DNA from 4 places in the Streptomyces sp. WAC04114 genome. Region 4 is predicted to be linked to each of the others. Evidence: riboswitches for the same ligand, from Rfam matches in the RefSeq annotation. Region 4 holds a riboswitch; each other region holds the start of a gene.
The links. Region 4 has a riboswitch for cobalamin ahead of K4G64_RS11090 (ribonucleoside-diphosphate reductase subunit alpha). Riboswitches for the same ligand answer to the same signal wherever they lie in the genome.
Positions count from the first base shown of each region.

Region 1: another riboswitch for cobalamin. It lies ahead of K4G64_RS03660 (hypothetical protein); the one in region 4 lies ahead of K4G64_RS11090 (ribonucleoside-diphosphate reductase subunit alpha).
Region 2: another riboswitch for cobalamin. It lies ahead of K4G64_RS17715 ((2Fe-2S) ferredoxin domain-containing protein); the one in region 4 lies ahead of K4G64_RS11090 (ribonucleoside-diphosphate reductase subunit alpha).
Region 3: another riboswitch for cobalamin. It lies ahead of K4G64_RS05690 (energy-coupling factor ABC transporter permease); the one in region 4 lies ahead of K4G64_RS11090 (ribonucleoside-diphosphate reductase subunit alpha).

Region 1 covers NZ_JAIGQA010000006.1:68,625-72,745, reverse strand. The annotation lists gene K4G64_RS03665 (cysteine synthase family protein) at 1-982, opposite strand, end outside; gene K4G64_RS03660 (hypothetical protein) at 979-1,842, opposite strand; cobalamin riboswitch at 1,970-2,215, opposite strand; gene K4G64_RS03655 (ferric reductase-like transmembrane domain-containing protein) at 2,426-3,412, shown strand; partial or broken gene K4G64_RS39810 (GNAT family N-acetyltransferase) at 3,551-3,926, opposite strand; gene K4G64_RS03650 (ATP-binding cassette domain-containing protein) at 3,966-4,121, opposite strand, start outside.
Region 2 covers NZ_JAIGQA010000059.1:1,500-5,620, reverse strand. The annotation lists gene K4G64_RS17725 (FecCD family ABC transporter permease) at 1-660, opposite strand, end outside; gene K4G64_RS17720 (ABC transporter substrate-binding protein) at 657-1,649, opposite strand; gene K4G64_RS17715 ((2Fe-2S) ferredoxin domain-containing protein) at 1,802-2,233, opposite strand; cobalamin riboswitch at 2,273-2,467, opposite strand; gene K4G64_RS17710 (superoxide dismutase) at 2,690-3,331, opposite strand; gene K4G64_RS17705 (Fur family transcriptional regulator) at 3,521-4,030, shown strand; gene tsaD (tRNA (adenosine(37)-N6)-threonylcarbamoyltransferase complex transferase subunit TsaD) at 4,069-4,121, shown strand, end outside.
Region 3 covers NZ_JAIGQA010000011.1:32,285-36,405, forward strand. The annotation lists gene K4G64_RS05675 (energy-coupling factor ABC transporter ATP-binding protein) at 1-464, opposite strand, end outside; gene cbiQ (cobalt ECF transporter T component CbiQ) at 461-1,210, opposite strand; gene K4G64_RS05685 (energy-coupling factor ABC transporter substrate-binding protein) at 1,217-1,591, opposite strand; gene K4G64_RS05690 (energy-coupling factor ABC transporter permease) at 1,588-2,289, opposite strand; cobalamin riboswitch at 2,319-2,504, opposite strand; gene K4G64_RS05695 (serine/threonine-protein kinase) at 2,633-4,111, opposite strand.
Region 4 covers NZ_JAIGQA010000029.1:14,826-18,946, forward strand. The annotation lists gene mctP (monocarboxylate uptake permease MctP) at 1-1,284, shown strand, start outside; partial or broken gene K4G64_RS40065 (GNAT family N-acetyltransferase) at 1,510-1,602, shown strand; cobalamin riboswitch at 1,641-1,785, shown strand; gene K4G64_RS11090 (ribonucleoside-diphosphate reductase subunit alpha) at 1,909-4,121, shown strand, end outside.

The DNA of each region.
Region 1 (4,121 bases), on a different contig from region 4:
GCCGCCACTCCATCCGGGACCAGGGCATGCTCATCTCCTCGGGGGCGGAGACCTCGGCCGGTTTCAGCGCGGCGGGGTCCAGAGCTTCGGTGTGCCGGGCGAAGACGCGTTCGACGTAGCGGTGTCCGGTGTCGGCGCCGATCACCAGGTGCAGCCGGTCGGGATGGCGCCGGGCCTCGTACGTGGCGGTCAGGTATCCGGCTCCGGTGGAGAGTCCGGCGAAGACGGCGTGGTCGCGCAGCAGGGCGACCGTGCCGGACATGGCGTGGGTGAAGTCCAGCCAGTGCACGGCGTCGTAGAGATGGTGGCGGACGTTGTCGAAGACGATCGACGAGCCGATGCCGGCGATGATCGCCTCCGGGTCGTGGTGCTCCTGGCTGCCGAAGGTGACGCTGCCGAAGGGCTGGACGCCGACCAGCCGGACCGAGGGGTCGGTGACGCGCAGGCGCTCCACGAGGCCGCCCGTGGAGGCTCCGGAGCCGACTCCTCCGACGACGGTCAGCGCGGCCCGGGGGAACGCGGCCGTGATCAGGTCGGCGACCTCGTGGTAGCCGAGGTAGTGGACGTCGTCGTGGTACTGGCGCATCCAGTGCCAGTCGGGACGGCCGGCGAGGAGCTCCTTCACCCGCCGCACCCGTAACTCCTGGTCCAGCTTGAGGTTCTTGGAGGGTCTGACCTGTTCCACGGTGGTGCCGAGGATCTCCAGTTGGGCGCGGGTGGTGGTGTCGACGGTGGTGGACGCGACGATGTGGCAGCGCATGCCGTAGCGGTGACAGGCCAGCGCCAGGGCATAGGCGTAGATGCCGCTGGAGCTGTCGATCAGGGTCTGTCCGGGGCGGATCGTGCCGCGCTCCAGCAGGTGGCGGACGGCGGCGAGCGCCGAGTAGATCTTCATCGACTCGAACCGGACCAGGACGAGGCCGTCGGTGAGCCGGACGAGATCGGGGACCTTCAGGGCGTCGGCGATGTGGGGGTGGGTCACCCATAGCCTCCTCGGGCGAAGGAACACTGGTGGCCGAGCGAGTGGAAGAAGGCGGACAGGTCGGACTTCAGGTCGGCGTCGGGGCGGCCGGGGAAGAGATAGCCGATCAGGCAGCCCGTGTGGGCAACGAAGACGCCGTCGGCGCCGAACCGCTCCTGGTGGGCGAGCATGCGGTCGAACACCGCCTTGGGCAGCACCCGTTGGGACAAGGCGGCGCTGGTGGTGGCCGCCCGTGCGACGGCGGCCGGATCGCCGGAGGCGAAACCCTTCAGCAAGTCGGTCAGGCACCGTTGGTACTCCTCCCCGTGCCGCCGGTAGTGCGCCAGCAGCAGGTCGGTGACGGCGGCGGTGTCCACCGTCCCGGGCTCGGTGACGTACGCGGTGTGGAAGCCGATGTCCGTGCCCAGACGCCGCACCACCCGGTGCCGGCCGCTGAGGTACAGCGCGAACTCGTCGAGGAAGACGCTGTCGGCGCGCTCGATCGCCGCGAGGACGCCGAGGACCAGGTCCGCGTCGTACGGCAGGGCGAAGAGCCTAAACAGGCAGCGCAGGGCCGCCACGATGTCGGCGGTCGAACTCGCCATCCCCACGCCCGTCCGCAGATCGGAGTGGGCGCTCCAACGGCCCGGTGGCAGCGTGAGGCCGAAGTGCTTCAGGAAGAGCCGGGCCGCGAGCGCGGCCTTCTCCCCGAGCGGCGGCGGGTCCGGCGGATCCGTCCCGTGGGTGAAGTGCACCCAGGAGTGGCGGTCCACCGGGAACGACACGACGGCGATGTCGGGATCGGGGCCTGCCCGCAGCGGTCCCTGGTACAGCTCACCCAGGGTGCCGTGGCAGACACCGGAGACGGTACGGCCCGTCACGAACCCCTCCTCCTGTCCGCGTCCTGGAATGCGACCGGGGAGAAGGCACCGTGCGGGGGCGTGCCCCGCGGGTATCCCGTCCGTACCGCCGACCCAGTCCTCGAGGTCACCGTGCACAGCCCGCACAGCACGTACGGGCGCAGTGGGCAGGTCTTCGGACTCGTGGGCTCGCTCACCGGGGACACCGGTCACCGGCGGGCACCTACCGGCCGTCGCTTCCCGGACCCCAACCGACTCGGGCCCAGTGCTGTTGACGGCTTTCGTTCCCACTCACCGCTGCGGGACAGTCCCGGATTCCCACCGGGTTCCCTCTTGCGTCGTGCCACCTGACCCGGACGGGCAGGAGGCTCGAACCGACTGCGGACATCAGCGTAGGCTGGCTCACGCCGCCGCGGCAGAGGGCGCAGCGTCAGTTGTCCGGATGCGATCGGTCGCGTGGCGCGTCGGGCCCGGCGGCACCCCGTCCGCTCCGGACGGCGGTCTGGCCGAATGCGCCCCTCCGTCTCTCCGGCAACCCCCGCCACACTGGTACGTCGACGTGACCCGCTCCTCCCTTCGGAGGATCACGCCGGGAAGGACCAGGATGCTGCCGGAGACGACCCCGGAGGACGACGACTCGACGGCCCCGCCGCCCACCCGTGACAAGCGTCCACCCGAACGCGTCGACCTGCGCGCCGACCTGCGCGCCGCGCTCCCCGACGCGGGCGCCGCCGTCCTGGTCACGGTCGGGGTCTTCGGGTTCCTGTACGCCCGCATGCAGTCGGGTGACTCGGTGACGGTCGCGGTCATGCCGTTCATGGACGACGCGGGCACGTACTGGATGTACCTGCTCAGCCAGGCGTTCGGCTGGTCGGGCCTGCTGTGGGCCTGGGGCACGGTCATGCTCGGTCTGCTGCTTTCGGGGCCACGCCCCGTCCGGCTGCCGGTGTCCCGGCAGGTGCTGGAACGCTGGCACCGCACCACGAGCCTCACCACGATGGCCCTGATGTTCGCGCACGCGCTGATGTTCGCTGCCGAACTCGTTCGCTACGAGGGGCAGTTGTCGTGGGCCGAGCGGTTGTGGGCGGGGTTCGCCGACACGTTCGTGCCCGGCTGGTACGACTCCGGCACCGGCCGGATCGCCATCCCGCTGGGGCAGGGCGCTCTGTATCTGGCCATCCCCCTGGGCCTGTTGTTCTACGTCCGGCACCGCATCGGTGCCAACACCTGGCGCCGGCTGCACCGCTTCGTCGTCGTCGTGTACGTGCTGAGCGTGTGGCACACCCTGCTGTACGGCACCAACGTCTGGTACGGCGAGTGGCCGCGCACCGTGCTGTGGCTGCTGCAACTCCCCGTCGCGGCGCTGCTGATGGCCCGACTGCTGCGTCCCGCCCGGCGCGCCGAGCGACTGGGCGCACCTCGGCGCGGGGGCGTGACATGGCCGGGCTGGACGGTCCGGGCCGTCGGCCGGGTGGCCGCGGGCGCCGTCGTGGTGGGCCTCGTCCTCGTGGTGGCGTCCGGCCGCGACGGTGGCCGGGAACGCCCGGCCGAGCCGCCCGCGACGAGTCCGCACGCGCACGAGCCCGAGTGATCCACGGCCGCACATCCGGGAGCGGCGGGGAACCCCGGGGCGAATCTCCCGGAGAGGTACCGTGACGGCTTGGTCGAGGCGGGACGAGAGGGCGTCCGGCGCCGAGGTGCCTGTCGCATCGCCGTCTGCCTGGACGGCTCAGAGCGGTAGCGGGACGAGTCCGCGGGCAGGGTGGCGAGGGCCGAGGAAGACGATGACGGCCTTGCCGTCGGGGCACGGGTGGGTGGCCTGGGGCCAGCCCTGCCGATGGTAGAAGGCCATGGCCCAGGGCGCCTGGGCGGAGGTGAGCAGCCAGGAGCGGCCCCCCTGGGCACCCCTGGGTGACCGCGTCCAGCAGCCTTCCGGCGAGCCCCCTGCCGTGCGCGCGGGGCCGCACGGCGAGTTCGTCCACCTCGAAGGCGCCGCACAGCCAGTCCTCGGCCCGCCTGGAGCCGAGGCCCGCGGCGGCCTGCGGAGAGCAGCGGTCCGTGGGGAAGGGCGAGGGCGTTGTCCACCCGCCGGCGAAGCCCAGGAGTGCTTCCCGGGCGTGATCGTTGCTGTTGTACGCACGGTGTCAGCGTCCCGTTCCCGCCCCCAGACGTGCCGTTGTCTCCATGAGCGAGACGGTGAAGGGGTGGCTCGGCTCGGTGAGGACGCGCCGGGCCGGGCCCTGTTCGACGAGTTCGCCGGCGTCCAGGACGGCGATGCGGTGGGCCAGGACCGCGGTGTC
Region 2 (4,121 bases), on a different contig from region 4:
CTTGTGCGGGTCGTCGGAGGTGACGACCAGGAAGCTGGCGAGAGCCGACAGCACCTCGGCCATCGCCACGCCCGCCAGTACCAGCCGAACGGTGGTCATCCGGCCGCCGGACCTGGCCAGGAAGTAGACGGCGACCAGCGCGGCGAGAGCGCCGAGGAACGCCGCAACCGGCAGTGAGAACACCCCGAACAGGGCGAGGTTGAAGACGACGACCAGCACCGCGCCGACCGTGGCACCCGAGGAGACCCCGAGCAGCATCGGGTCCGCGAGCGGGTTGCGCACCAGGGCCTGCAGGGCCATCCCGCATACGGCCAGGCCCGCGCCGACGACACCGGCCAGCAGCACGCGCGGCAGCCGTACGTCGATGACGATCGTCTCGCGGACCGGAGTCCAGGTCGGGTCGGCCAGCGCCGGATGCACGCGGTGCAGCAGGATGCCCCACACCTGGTCGGCCGGGACGCCGATGGATCCGACGGCGATCCCGAACGTGGCCGAGACCAGGACGAGCGCGCCGAGCAGCAGGAGCACGAGCGGGTAGGGAATCCGTTTGCGGCCCGGGACTATGACGTCACCGCCGACCGCTCTCCGGAAGCTCGCCTCCGATCCGGCGCCCGCGTCCTTCTCCTCGGTCACGCCCGCCGCGTCGGTCGCGCCGCTCACTTGAAGCGATCCGGGTGGATCTGGCGGGCCAGGGACTCCACGGCGGCCGGCACCCGGACGCCCAGCACCGTGGACGACAGGGGCAGCACGGCGAACCGCTTGTTCCTGATGGCAGGTACGTCCTTGAGCGCCGGGTTCGACAGCAGGAACTTCTTCTTGTCCTCGACCGACTGGTCGCCGTAGTCGTAGATGACGATGACCTCGGGCGCCCGCTCGGCCACCTGCTCGAACGACACGTCGCCGAACGCCTTGTCCACATCGGCGAAGAGGTTCACCGCGCCCGCCTGCTTGATCATCTCGTTGCCGATGCCCGCCCCGCCGGCGGTGAAGGCGGTCTTGTCGCCGCTGTCGTAGACGAAGAGCTTGACCGGCGTGACTCCGGCGAGCTTGCTCTCGACCGTGTCGAGGGTGGCGTGGAGCTTCTTCAGCTCCTTGTCGGCTCGTTCCGGCACCCCGAAGATCTTGGCCACGTTCCGGATCTCCCGGTCCATCGAGTCCATGGTCACGGGCCCGGAGGGGCATTCCTCGATGTTCAGGTAGGAGTTGATCCCGGCTTTGGACAAGGCGTCGCGGCTGCGGCCCTCCTTCTCGTCGAAGGTGCTGGCGAAACCGCCGTAGGCGAAGTCGGGTTCGGCGGCCAGCAGCGTTTCGAAGGACGGGTACTCCTTCGCGATGACCTTGATGCCGCCGTACGCGTCCTGGTACTCGGGGAGGATCTTGTCGTCGAGGTAGGCCGTGCCCACCATCGACTTCTCCAGGCCCAGCGCCAGCATGACCTCGGTCGCGTGCTGGTTCAGCGACACCGCGCGTTGCGGAGGACGCTGATAGGTCGTCTTCACACCGCAGTTGGAGAGGGTGACGGGGAAGCCGTCGACGGCGGAGCCCGCCTGCGCGGCGTCGTCCCGGGTGGCGCTCCCGCCACAGCCGGATATCAGCAGGGCCGCGGCGGCGATCGCCGACAGCAGGGACATCGGGCGCTTGCCCATCATGGAATGGGTCCTCTCACCGCGGGGTGGAACGGGAACGGTCCGGACTGGCTGGTGGTCCGGAGGACGGCCGGGTATGACAGCCGGCCGGAGTGGCTGAAATCGATCGCGTCGGGGCGATCAGGGCGGGTCTGGTGGGGTCGGGAGTCGTCGAGTCAGTCGCGTCGAGTCAGGCGCGGCAGCTGTCGAGCCGCCGCGGCAGCCGATGACACGGAGTTCCCGGCCCGGGCACGCCGAGGCGGGGTGAAGAGGTAGAGGTCCAGGATGTCCGGCAGTTCCGCGATGCCCGGTCCGCCCGCCCGTACCCAGGCGGCGATGTCCTCGGTCGCGGCGGGATCGTTGACGAGGCCGAACCAGACCGGACGGCCACCGGCGGCACGCCCCTCGGACGAAGGCTGCACGACGATCACATTCGCCTGCTCGCACACGTCGAGACACTCGGTGACCCGGACCGGGGCGTCCTCGGCCAGACGCGCGGTCTGCTCACCGTGGTCCACACCGGTCACCTTCGGACTGCCGCAGCAGCAGTCCCGGCACACCACGACCCGGCACGGCACCGCACCGTCCCGCGACACCGCCATGGGCATCCCGACACACCCGCCTCCCCGGGGAAATCCGCCCCAGTCATATCGAGGAGGCGACCGCGTGAGTCTCCTGGCTCTCGGGTCAGTGCTCGTCCCGGCCTTCCCACCCGCGTCCGGGCAGTGGTCTGTTCGGGATCCGCTCGCCGATCACAGTGGCGGTACCGCGCCGGATTCACACCGGCTTCCTCGTTCCGCCGTCGCCTTTGTCGCGGGCCATCATGGCAGAAGGACACGTCATCTCATACGCCCGCGGAGCAATGAGCCGTGGTGAAGCGCGGCACACGACCCGCGCACGAATGCACTGCGCGCTGCCTCCCTTGACCGCGAACCGGGACAGCCGAAGGGCTCCCGCGAGTCATGTCCTCGCGGAAGCCCTTCGTCATACCGCCTGCAAGTGAAGGTTGAGAAGACGATCACGAGCAGGACATCTGCGCCGACGCGGCTACGGCATCACCACGCTCACGGCGCGAGCAGCAGGCTGTCACCGCGTTCCTTGGCGGAGGCGTAGCGCTTGGCGACGTCCTGCCAGTTGACGACCTGCCACATGGCCTCGATGAAGTCGACCTTCTGGTTCTTGTACTGGAGATAGAAGGCGTGCTCCCAGGCGTCGAAGACCAGGATCGGGGTCGAGCCCTGGCCGACATTGCCCTGGTGGTCGTAGACCTGCTCGACGATGAGGCGCCCGCTCAGGGGCTCGTACGCGAGCACACCCCAGCCCGACCCCTGCGTGGTGGCCGACGCCTTGGACAGCTGCGCCTTGAAGTTGGCGAAGGACCCGAAGGACTCGGCGATGGCGTCCGCCAGCTCGCCCACGCCGTCCTTCTCCAGCGGCTCGCCGCCGCCCTCACCGGTCATGTTGTGCCAGTAGATGCTGTGCAGGATGTGGCCGGAGAGGTGGAAGGCCAGGTTCTTCTCCAGGCCGTTGATCGACCCCCACGACTCCTTGTCCCGGGCCTCCGCCAGCTGCTCCAGCGTGTCGTTGGCGCCCTTGACGTAGGCCGCGTGGTGCTTGTCGTGGTGCAGCTCGATGATCTCCGGGCTGATGACCGGAGCGAGCGCCGAGTAGTCGTACGGAAGCTCCGGGAGGCTGTACACCGGCATGTCCAACGTCCTCCGACATAATTGCGAATGGTATGCAGTTGCACGCTAACAGCAAAAGAGGTCGCACGCTGATCAGGAATTGGTCCTAGGACCGCGGTCGCGTCGCACAGCCAGGGGGCGTTCGTACTGTTGCAAGAGACTCGTGACCAGCGGCCGGAGACCGTACAGCCGGAGCACCGCGCCTCATTGATGCGACACGGACTGCGCTGCACACCGGGCCGTCTGCGCATCCTCGCGCTCCTGCATGCATCCGGGCTCCATCTCTCCACCGCCGAGGCCCGTACCGGACTGGCACGGAGGGGGAAGGCCGTCCACACCACCACGGTCTACCGCACCCTGGAAACCCTGGAGGCCGTGGGCCTGGTCCACGCGGTCCCCGGTCCGGGCCCGACGCGCTATGGCATCACGGGCGAGCCGCATCACCACATCGTGTGCGGGCTGTGCGGCCGTGTCGCGGCACTGGCCCGCGAACATCTGACGGAAGCGGTGGGGCGGATCGAGGAGCTGACCGGGCTGCGGCCCGACGCATCGGGATCGCTGCTCGTCTACGGCCGGTGCTCGCGATGCGCCGTCCGAACGAAGGGACGTGACGCAGAGCCGGGAGGGTGCGGAGCTGCGTCCGAGGACTGGACGTGTCAGGCAAGACGGCGCCCCGCACCCTCTTTCAGTCTTGCGCAGCCCGGTATCTTCTTGCAATAGGTTCGTTATTGCGATCGACTTGCAATAGGAGGTGGGCGATGGGCTCTCCGATCGTTCTCGGCATCGAGTCGTCCTGCGACGAGACCGGTGC
Region 3 (4,121 bases), on a different contig from region 4:
CCCGCGATGGCGGTGCGTTTGCGCTGCCCGTAGGAGAGCAGATGGGTGGGCCGGTCGGCCAGGGCCGTGATGTCCAGGGCGGCGAGCGCCTCCGCCACCCGCGCCCGTACCTGCGTGTCGTCGAGGCCGAGGTTCAGTGGCCCGAACGACACGTCCTGCTCGACGGAGGCCGCGAACAACTGGTCGTCCGGGTCCTGCACGACCAGCTGCACGGTGGTCCGCAGCCGGGTCAGCCCCTTGCGGTCGTACGGCACCGGCTGCCCCTGGACCGTCAGCCGCCCCTCGTGCGGTTTCAGCCCGCCGGAGAGCAGCCGCATCAGCGTGGTCTTGCCGCTGCCGTTGCGGCCGAGCAGCGCGAGCGCGCGCCCCTCGCGGATGTCGAAGTCGAGGCCGCTGAGCACGGCAGGACCGTCCTCGTAGGCGAAGGACGCGCCCCGCAGGGCGACGAGGGCGGGCTCGCTCATGTCAGCGGCCTTTCCAGGACGAGGGTGAGGACGGCCAGCGCGGCGAGGAGCGCGCAACTGGCCGCCGTGAAGCGGGCGGAGACCCGGGCCTCGGGCACCAGGACGCGCAGGGTGCCGTCGTAGCCGCGCCCGGCGAGCCCGGCCTGGAGCCGGGTCGCCCGGTCGAAGGCGCGGACGAACGCGGTGGCGCCGAGCCCGGCCAGAGAACGCCACTCCGCGGCCCGGCCGGTGTGGCCGAGCCGGGCCGCCTGGGCCTCCCGGATGCGCCGCATGGAGTCCAGCAGCAGGAAGCTCATCCGGTACGTCACGAGCGCGACGTCGACGACCGGCGCGGGGACCCCGGCCCGGACCAGACGGGGCAGCAGATCGGACATGGGCGTGGTGAAGGCGAACAGCAGCACGCCCAGGGAGGCCGCCGAGGTGCGCAGCAGCAACTCCCCGGCCCTCAGCGGCCCGTCGTCCGCGAGCGAGACGAACCCCCCCGGCCCGCCCACCTGGACCAGCAGCGTGACCGCACCGGTCACGCAGAAGCCCAGCGGCACCCGGTAGGCCCGCCACAGCCGCCGCCCGGGCACCCCGGCCGGCCCCAGCAGCACCACCAGGGCGGTCAGGAGGACCAGGGCCGCGCCCGGCCAGGGCGGCAGCGAGATCGCGAGTACGGTGAGGCCGAGCCCGAGCACGGCCTTGTCCACGGGATGGCGGCGGCGCCAGCGACTGCTGTGCGCCGCCGCGTCGATCGGCAGCACCCGGGCTCAGTCCTGCTTCGCGGTGGACTTTCCGGCGGCGCCGGCGAGCGCGCTGTCGGCCTCGGCGTCCCGCTCCAGCGCCCGCTGCTCGCCCTGCCGACGGCCCCGGCGCAGCCCGAAGTAGTAGGCGAGGACACCGGCGCCGAGAGCCGCCTGGAGGGAGAACAGCGCCGACTCGATCTCACCGGACGGCGGTTCGTACAGCGGCGAGAACCACGGCTCGTAGTCCGGCTTCAGCTCGGTGATCGCCGTCTCGGCCTCGCCGTCGGCGCCCGCGAACGGCTCCTCCTTGTGGTCACCTAGGCCGAGCGCCAGCGGCAGTACGGCGAGCGCCGCCACGACGAACAGCAGCACCAGGTTGATCTTCGTGTTCCTGCTCATCGGGCCACCGCCTCGGTCTCGGTCCGGGTCTGCTTCTTGGCGAGGAGCACACCCAGCCGGGTCAGTTCGCCCTTGCTGGACTGCACCAGCAGCCGCATCACGAGCACGGTCAGCAGCCCCTCGCTCACCGCGAGCGGGACCTGGGTGACGGCGAAGATGGAACCGAACTTGCCGAGCGCGCCCAGGAATCCGCTGCCCGGGTCGGGGAACGCGAGCGCCAGCTGCACGCTGGTGACGCAGTAGGTGGACAGGTCGGCGACGAACGCGCCGGAGAACACCGCCACCATCAGCGGCGCGTTGGAGCGCCGCAACAGCTTGTAGACGGCGTATCCGGCCCAGGGGCCGACGATCGCCATGGAGAAGACGTTGGCGCCGAGCGTGGTCAGACCGCCGTGCGCGAGCAGCAGCGCCTGGAACAGCAGGGTGATGGTGCCCAGCACCGCCATGATGGGCGGCCGGAACAGGATGGCTCCGAGGCCCGTGCCGGTAGGGTGCGAGCAACTGCCCGTCACGGACGGCAGTTTCAGGGCGGACAGGACGAACGTGAAGGCTCCGGACGCACCGAGGAGCAGGGTGCTCTCGGGGTGCTCGCGCACTTCACGGGTGAGCGACCGGACCCCGTGGACGACGAACGGCGCCGACGCGACGCCCCAGGCGACCGCGTGCGCCGGAGGAAGGAAACCCTCGGCTATGTGCATGGCTCAGCAGACCCTCTCCAGCACCTCGTGGATGGTTGACGCGCCTTGGCCGGTCTCCTGGCTGACGGGTACCACCGCCCGGACTCCGCCTTCCCGGGTCGCAAGGACCCAGTGGCTGCCCGTGAGGGCCGGAGCCGGACTTCCCGATTCACAGTGGCGAGGGCCGCACCGGCATCACACCGGATTTCCCGTTCACCAAGGCCTGGTGACAATAAGGCCGGGGTAAGGGCGATGACAAGCCACCCAAGGGGCGCGCGAGGGGGCGCCCGCTCGCACACCGGCGCATCTCCCGGCTGATCCACGCGCTCCGGTCAGGGGTCCGCCGTGCGCCGTCCGGGCCGCGTCAGTCGTCGCTCCCGTCGTCCCCGTCGTCGTCGCCTTCCCCGTCGTCCCCGGCCTGGCCCGGCTTCTCCGGCTGCGGCTGCTCCGGCCCGCCGGGGCCCCCTTCCTGCGTCGGAGTCGTGGCGCCGGGCTCCGGCGCAACAGGCGTCGGGGAAGCGGCCGGCGCGGTCGGAGTGACATCGGCCACGGTGCCGGTGGCCGGCGCGTCGGCCGCCCTCGGCCCGGCCGCCGGACCGGCCCCGGGACCGGCCTCGGAATCGGAATCGGAAGAGGAGGACGACGCGGAGTCGGTGGACGGCGTGGCGGCGGGGCTGCTCGCGCTCGGGGACGCGTCGGGCTCCGTGCTCTCCGCGGTCGTGTCGGGCGAGAACCAGCGCATGCCGATGAGCATCGCGGCGAGGAAGAGCGCCGCGGCGGCGGCCGTCGCGGCCAGTCGCGACCGGTTGCCGAGGCCGCCGCGCCCGCGGGAGCGGCCCGAACGCCCCGCCTGGGCCGTCCGGGCCGCGCTGCGGTGCCCCGTGGTCGCGGGCAGCGCGTACGTCGTCGGGTTGCCGGTCCCGGCACCCGCGTAGGGGCCCGGCCCGGCGGGCATCGCCGCGGACGTGGTCCTGGGCCGCAGCGGCGGCGAGACCTCCGGCAGCGGCTCGGGCAGGCCCCGCCAGGCGCCGCCGGCGAACCATTCGGCGGCCTGCTGGGCGGTGGGCCGGTCCTCGGGCTGCTTGGCGAGTAGGCCGAGGAGGTAGTTCTCGAACGCGGGCGGCAGTCCGGCGACACCGAGCTCGCGGGGTGGCACGGGGGCGGAGTCGAGGTGCTGGTGGAGGAGGGCGACGGCGGTGTCGGCCTGGAACGGCGGGCGCCCGCTGAGGAGCTGGTAGAGCACACAGCCCAGGGAGTACATGTCGGAGGCCGGACCCGCCTGCTTGCCCAGGGCACGCTCGGGCGCGAGGTACAGGCCGGTGCCGACGATCTGGCCGGTAGCGGTGAGCGCGGCGCCCGGGTCGTCGAGGAACCGCGCGATGCCGAAGTCGCCGATCTTCAGGGTGCCGTTCGTGTCCAGCAGCAGGTTGGCGGGCTTGACGTCCCGGTGCACGATGCCCTGCCCGTGCGCGGCGGCGAGCCCGGCGGACGCCTGTGCGGCCAGATCGGCCACCTGCTCGGCGGGGAGCGCGCCGGAGCCGGTCAGCACCCCGGCGAGGCTGTCGCCCTCGACCAGCTCCATCACCAGGTACAGCCGGTTGTCGTACTCGCCGAAGTCCAGGACGCCGACCACGTTCGGGTGGTTGAGACGCCCGGCGGTCTGAGCCTCCAGACGGAACCGGGAGGTCGCCGTGGCATCGGTGTCCTGGGGGAGCAGCAGCTTGAGGGCCACCGCTCTGGCGAGCGTCTCGTCGTACGCGCGCCAGACCTCTCCCATTCCACCGCGCCCGATCTCAACATCCAGCCGGTAGCGGCCCGCTAGCAGCACTCGTCCTCGTCTCATGCGTGTGGGA
Region 4 (4,121 bases):
TCCGACTTCGTGCGCGGCCGCTTCGGCTCGAAGGGCCTGTCGCTGGCGGTGGCCGTGACCGGCATCCTGGCGACGATGCCGTACATCGCGCTCCAGCTGGTCGGCATCCAGGCCGTGCTGGACGTGATGGGCGTCGGCGGCGGCGAGAACACCAACTGGTTCATCAAGGACCTGCCACTGCTGATCGCCTTCGGCGTGCTGGCGGCGTACACGTACTCCTCGGGTCTGCGGGCACCCGCGCTCATCGCGTTCGTGAAGGACACGCTGATCTACATCGTCATCGCGGTGGCGATCATCTACATCCCGATCAAGCTGGGCGGCTTCGACGACATCTTCGCCAAGGCCAGTGAGGCGTACAGCCAGACCAACCCGGCGACGGGCGCGCCGCGCGGTGCGCTGACACCGGCCGAGCCGGGCCAGTGGACCTACGCCACGCTGGCGTTGGGCTCCGCCCTGGCGCTGTTCATGTACCCGCACTCGATCACGGCGACGCTGTCCTCGAAGAGCCGTGAGGTGATCCGCCGCAACACCACGATCCTGCCGCTGTACTCGCTGATGCTGGGTCTGCTGGCGCTGCTCGGGTTCATGGCGATCGCGGCCGGCATCAAGGTGCAGAACGGGCAGCTCGCGATCCCGCAGCTGTTCGAGACGATGTTCCCGGACTGGTTCGCGGGCGTGGCGTTCGCGGCGATCGGCATCGGCGCGCTGGTGCCCGCGGCCATCATGTCCATCGCGGCCGCGAATCTGTTCACCCGCAACATCTACAAGGACTTCATCAAGCCGGACGCCACTCCGGCCCAGGAGACCAAGGTCTCCAAGCTGGTCTCCCTGCTGGTGAAGGTCGGCGCGCTGGCCTTCGTCCTCACCATGGACAAGACGGTCGCCATCAACTTCCAGCTGCTGGGCGGCATCTGGATCCTGCAGACCTTCCCGGCGCTGGTCGGCGGCCTGTTCACCCGCTGGTTCCACCGCTGGGCCCTGCTCGCGGGCTGGGCGGTCGGCATGATCTACGGCACGGTCGCCGCGTACGGCGTCGCCTCCCCGACCCAGAAGCACTTCGGCGGCTCCGCGAAGGAGATCCCGGGCATCGGCGAGATCGGCTACATCGGCCTCACGGCGTTCGTCCTGAACGCGGTGGTGACGGTCGTCCTGACCTTCGCCCTGAAGGCCCTGAAGGCCCCCGACGGCGTCGACGAGACCAAGCCGGAGGACTACACGGCGGACGCGGGCGACCCCGGGGTCCAGGTGGAACTCCCGCCGGCGACCGCGGGGACGAGCCACTAGCGCAGCCTGAGCGCGCCTGCCCAGGGGCGCGAGGCCGTATCACCGTGCGGCCCCGCCGCCTGGGCACGAACAACCACACAACACCCGCAGCGGGCCGCCGGCATCAAGCACAACGGCGGTCCGCTGTCGTACCCACTCACTGCACGGACTTCCTGGTCCGCCGTGCGGAACCCACCGAATGCAGGAGCCTCGGCGACCTGACGGCTGGGGCCTGTCCCGACGACGGAACGACTGGGCTCCACTCGCACCCCCGAGCGGGACCGGAACCCCCTCCCGGAGCTTCCGGGCATCACTCTCCTCACCTACGAGTTGACGCTCCGACACCACCGCGACACAACATCTGGGGGTGCCAACCGAACCCAACACAAGATGTATGCTCATGCTCGCTGTCGCCGCAGGGGAATCCGGTGTGAATCCGGAACTGTCCCGCAACGGTGTACCCATGCCCGTACAGGCGCATGGGCGTCAGTCCGAGGACCTGCCGACAGCGCACCCGGCCACCCGGCCGGTGTGCCCTGACGTCCGGGCCTCGTGGAATGGGCCGGTGGACGCGACGCCGCGTGCGCTCGTGTGCTGCCCCCTGCCCTCGACGAGGCCCCCGTGCCGAGCGAGGGAGAGCCCCACGTGACCATCGCGCCAGCCGAACCGGTCTCAGCCGCCGAGGAGGAGCAGGACGCTCCCGGTACCGCGCTGCTGCGTACCCTGACCGAGCTGACCGCCGACCTCCCCGACGCCGACCCCGGCCGGGTCGCCGCCGCAGCGCTGCGCGGCCGGTCCGCCGCCGCGGACGAGGCGGAGTTGCGGGAGCTGGCGACGGAGGCCGCGGCCGGTCTGATCTCCGAGGACCCCGCCTACTCCCGGCTGGCCGCCCGGCTGCTGACCATCGGCATCCGCGAGGAGGCCGCCTCGCAGGGCGTCACGTCCTTCACCGAGTCCGTGGCGGTCGGCCACCGCGAGGGCCTCATCGCCGACCGCACCGCCGAGTTCGTCCGGCTGCACGCGGCCCGGCTCGACGACCTGATCGACACCGGCGCCGACGACCGCTTCGGCTACTTCGGCCTGCGCACGCTGCACAGCCGCTACCTGCTCCGGCACCCGATCACCCGCAAGGTCGTCGAGACGCCCCAGCACTTCATGCTGCGGGTGGCGAGCGGCCTCGCCGAGGACGACACCACCCGCGCGCTGGAGGAGGTCGCGGCCCTGTACGGGCTCATGAGCCGCCTCGACTACCTCCCCTCCTCCCCCACCCTGTTCAACTCGGGCACCCGGCACCCGCAGATGTCGTCCTGCTACCTCCTCGACTCCCCCAAGGACGAGCTGGACTCCATCTACGACCGGTACCACCAGGTGGCCCGGCTGTCGAAGCACGCCGGGGGCATCGGCGTCGCCTACTCCCGCATCCGCGCCCGCGGTTCGCTCATCCGCGGCACCAACGGGCACTCCAACGGCATCGTCCCGTTCCTGAAGACCCTCGACGCCTCGGTCGCCGCCGTGAACCAGGGCGGCCGGCGCAAGGGCGCGGCCGCGGTGTACCTGGAGACCTGGCACTCCGACATCGAGGAGTTCCTGGAACTGCGCGACAACACCGGCGAGGACGCCCGCCGCACGCACAACCTGAACCTGGCGCACTGGGTGCCGGACGAGTTCATGCGGCGCGTGAACGCCGACGCGCAGTGGTCGCTGTTCTCCCCCTCGGACGTGCCCGAGCTGGTCGACCTGTGGGGCGAGGAGTTCGACGCCGCGTACCGGGCGGCCGAGGCGAAGGGCCTGGCGAGGAAGACCCTGCCCGCCCGTGAGCTGTACGGCCGCATGATGCGCACCCTCGCGCAGACCGGCAACGGCTGGATGACCTTCAAGGACGCCGCCAACCGCACCGCCAACCAGACGGCCGAGCCGGGCCACGTCGTCCACTCCTCCAACCTCTGCACGGAGATCCTGGAGGTCACCAGCGACGGGGAGACGGCGGTCTGCAACCTGGGCTCGGTGAACCTGGGTTCCTTTGTCGACACATCGACCGGCGACCTGGACTGGGAGCGTCTTGACGAGACCGTCGTTACGGCCGTGACCTTCCTCGACCGGGTCGTCGACATCAACTTCTACCCGACCGAGCAGGCGGGCCGCTCCAACGCCCGCTGGCGTCCGGTCGGCCTCGGCGCGATGGGCCTCCAGGACGTCTTCTTCAAGCTGCGCCTGCCCTTCGACTCGCCGGAGGCCAAGGCCCTGTCCACCCGCATCGCCGAGCGGATCATGCTCGCCGCGTACGAGGCCTCCGCCGACCTCGCCGAGCGGAGTGGCCCGCTGCCGGCCTGGGAGAAGACCCGTACGGCCCGGGGCGTGCTGCACCCGGACCACTACGACGTGGAGCTGACCTGGCCGGAGCGCTGGGCGGCGCTGCGGGAGCGCATCGCCACGACCGGCATGCGCAACTCGCTGCTCCTCGCGATCGCCCCCACGGCCACCATCGCCTCGATCGCGGGCGTGTACGAGTGCATCGAGCCGCAGGTGTCCAACCTGTTCAAGCGCGAGACGCTGTCGGGCGAGTTCCTCCAGGTCAACTCCTACCTGGTGGACGAGCTCAAGCGGCTCGGCGTGTGGGACGCCCGCAGCCGGGAGGCCCTGCGCGAGGCCAGCGGCTCGGTGCAGGACTTCGCCTGGATCCCCGAGGACGTGCGCGCCCTCTACCGCACGGCGTGGGAGATCCCGCAGCGCGGCCTGATCGACATGGCGGCGGCCAGGACCCCGTTCCTGGACCAGTCCCAGTCCCTGAACCTGTTCCTGGAGACGCCGACCATCGGCAAGCTCTCCTCGATGTACGCCTACGCCTGGAAGTCCGGGCT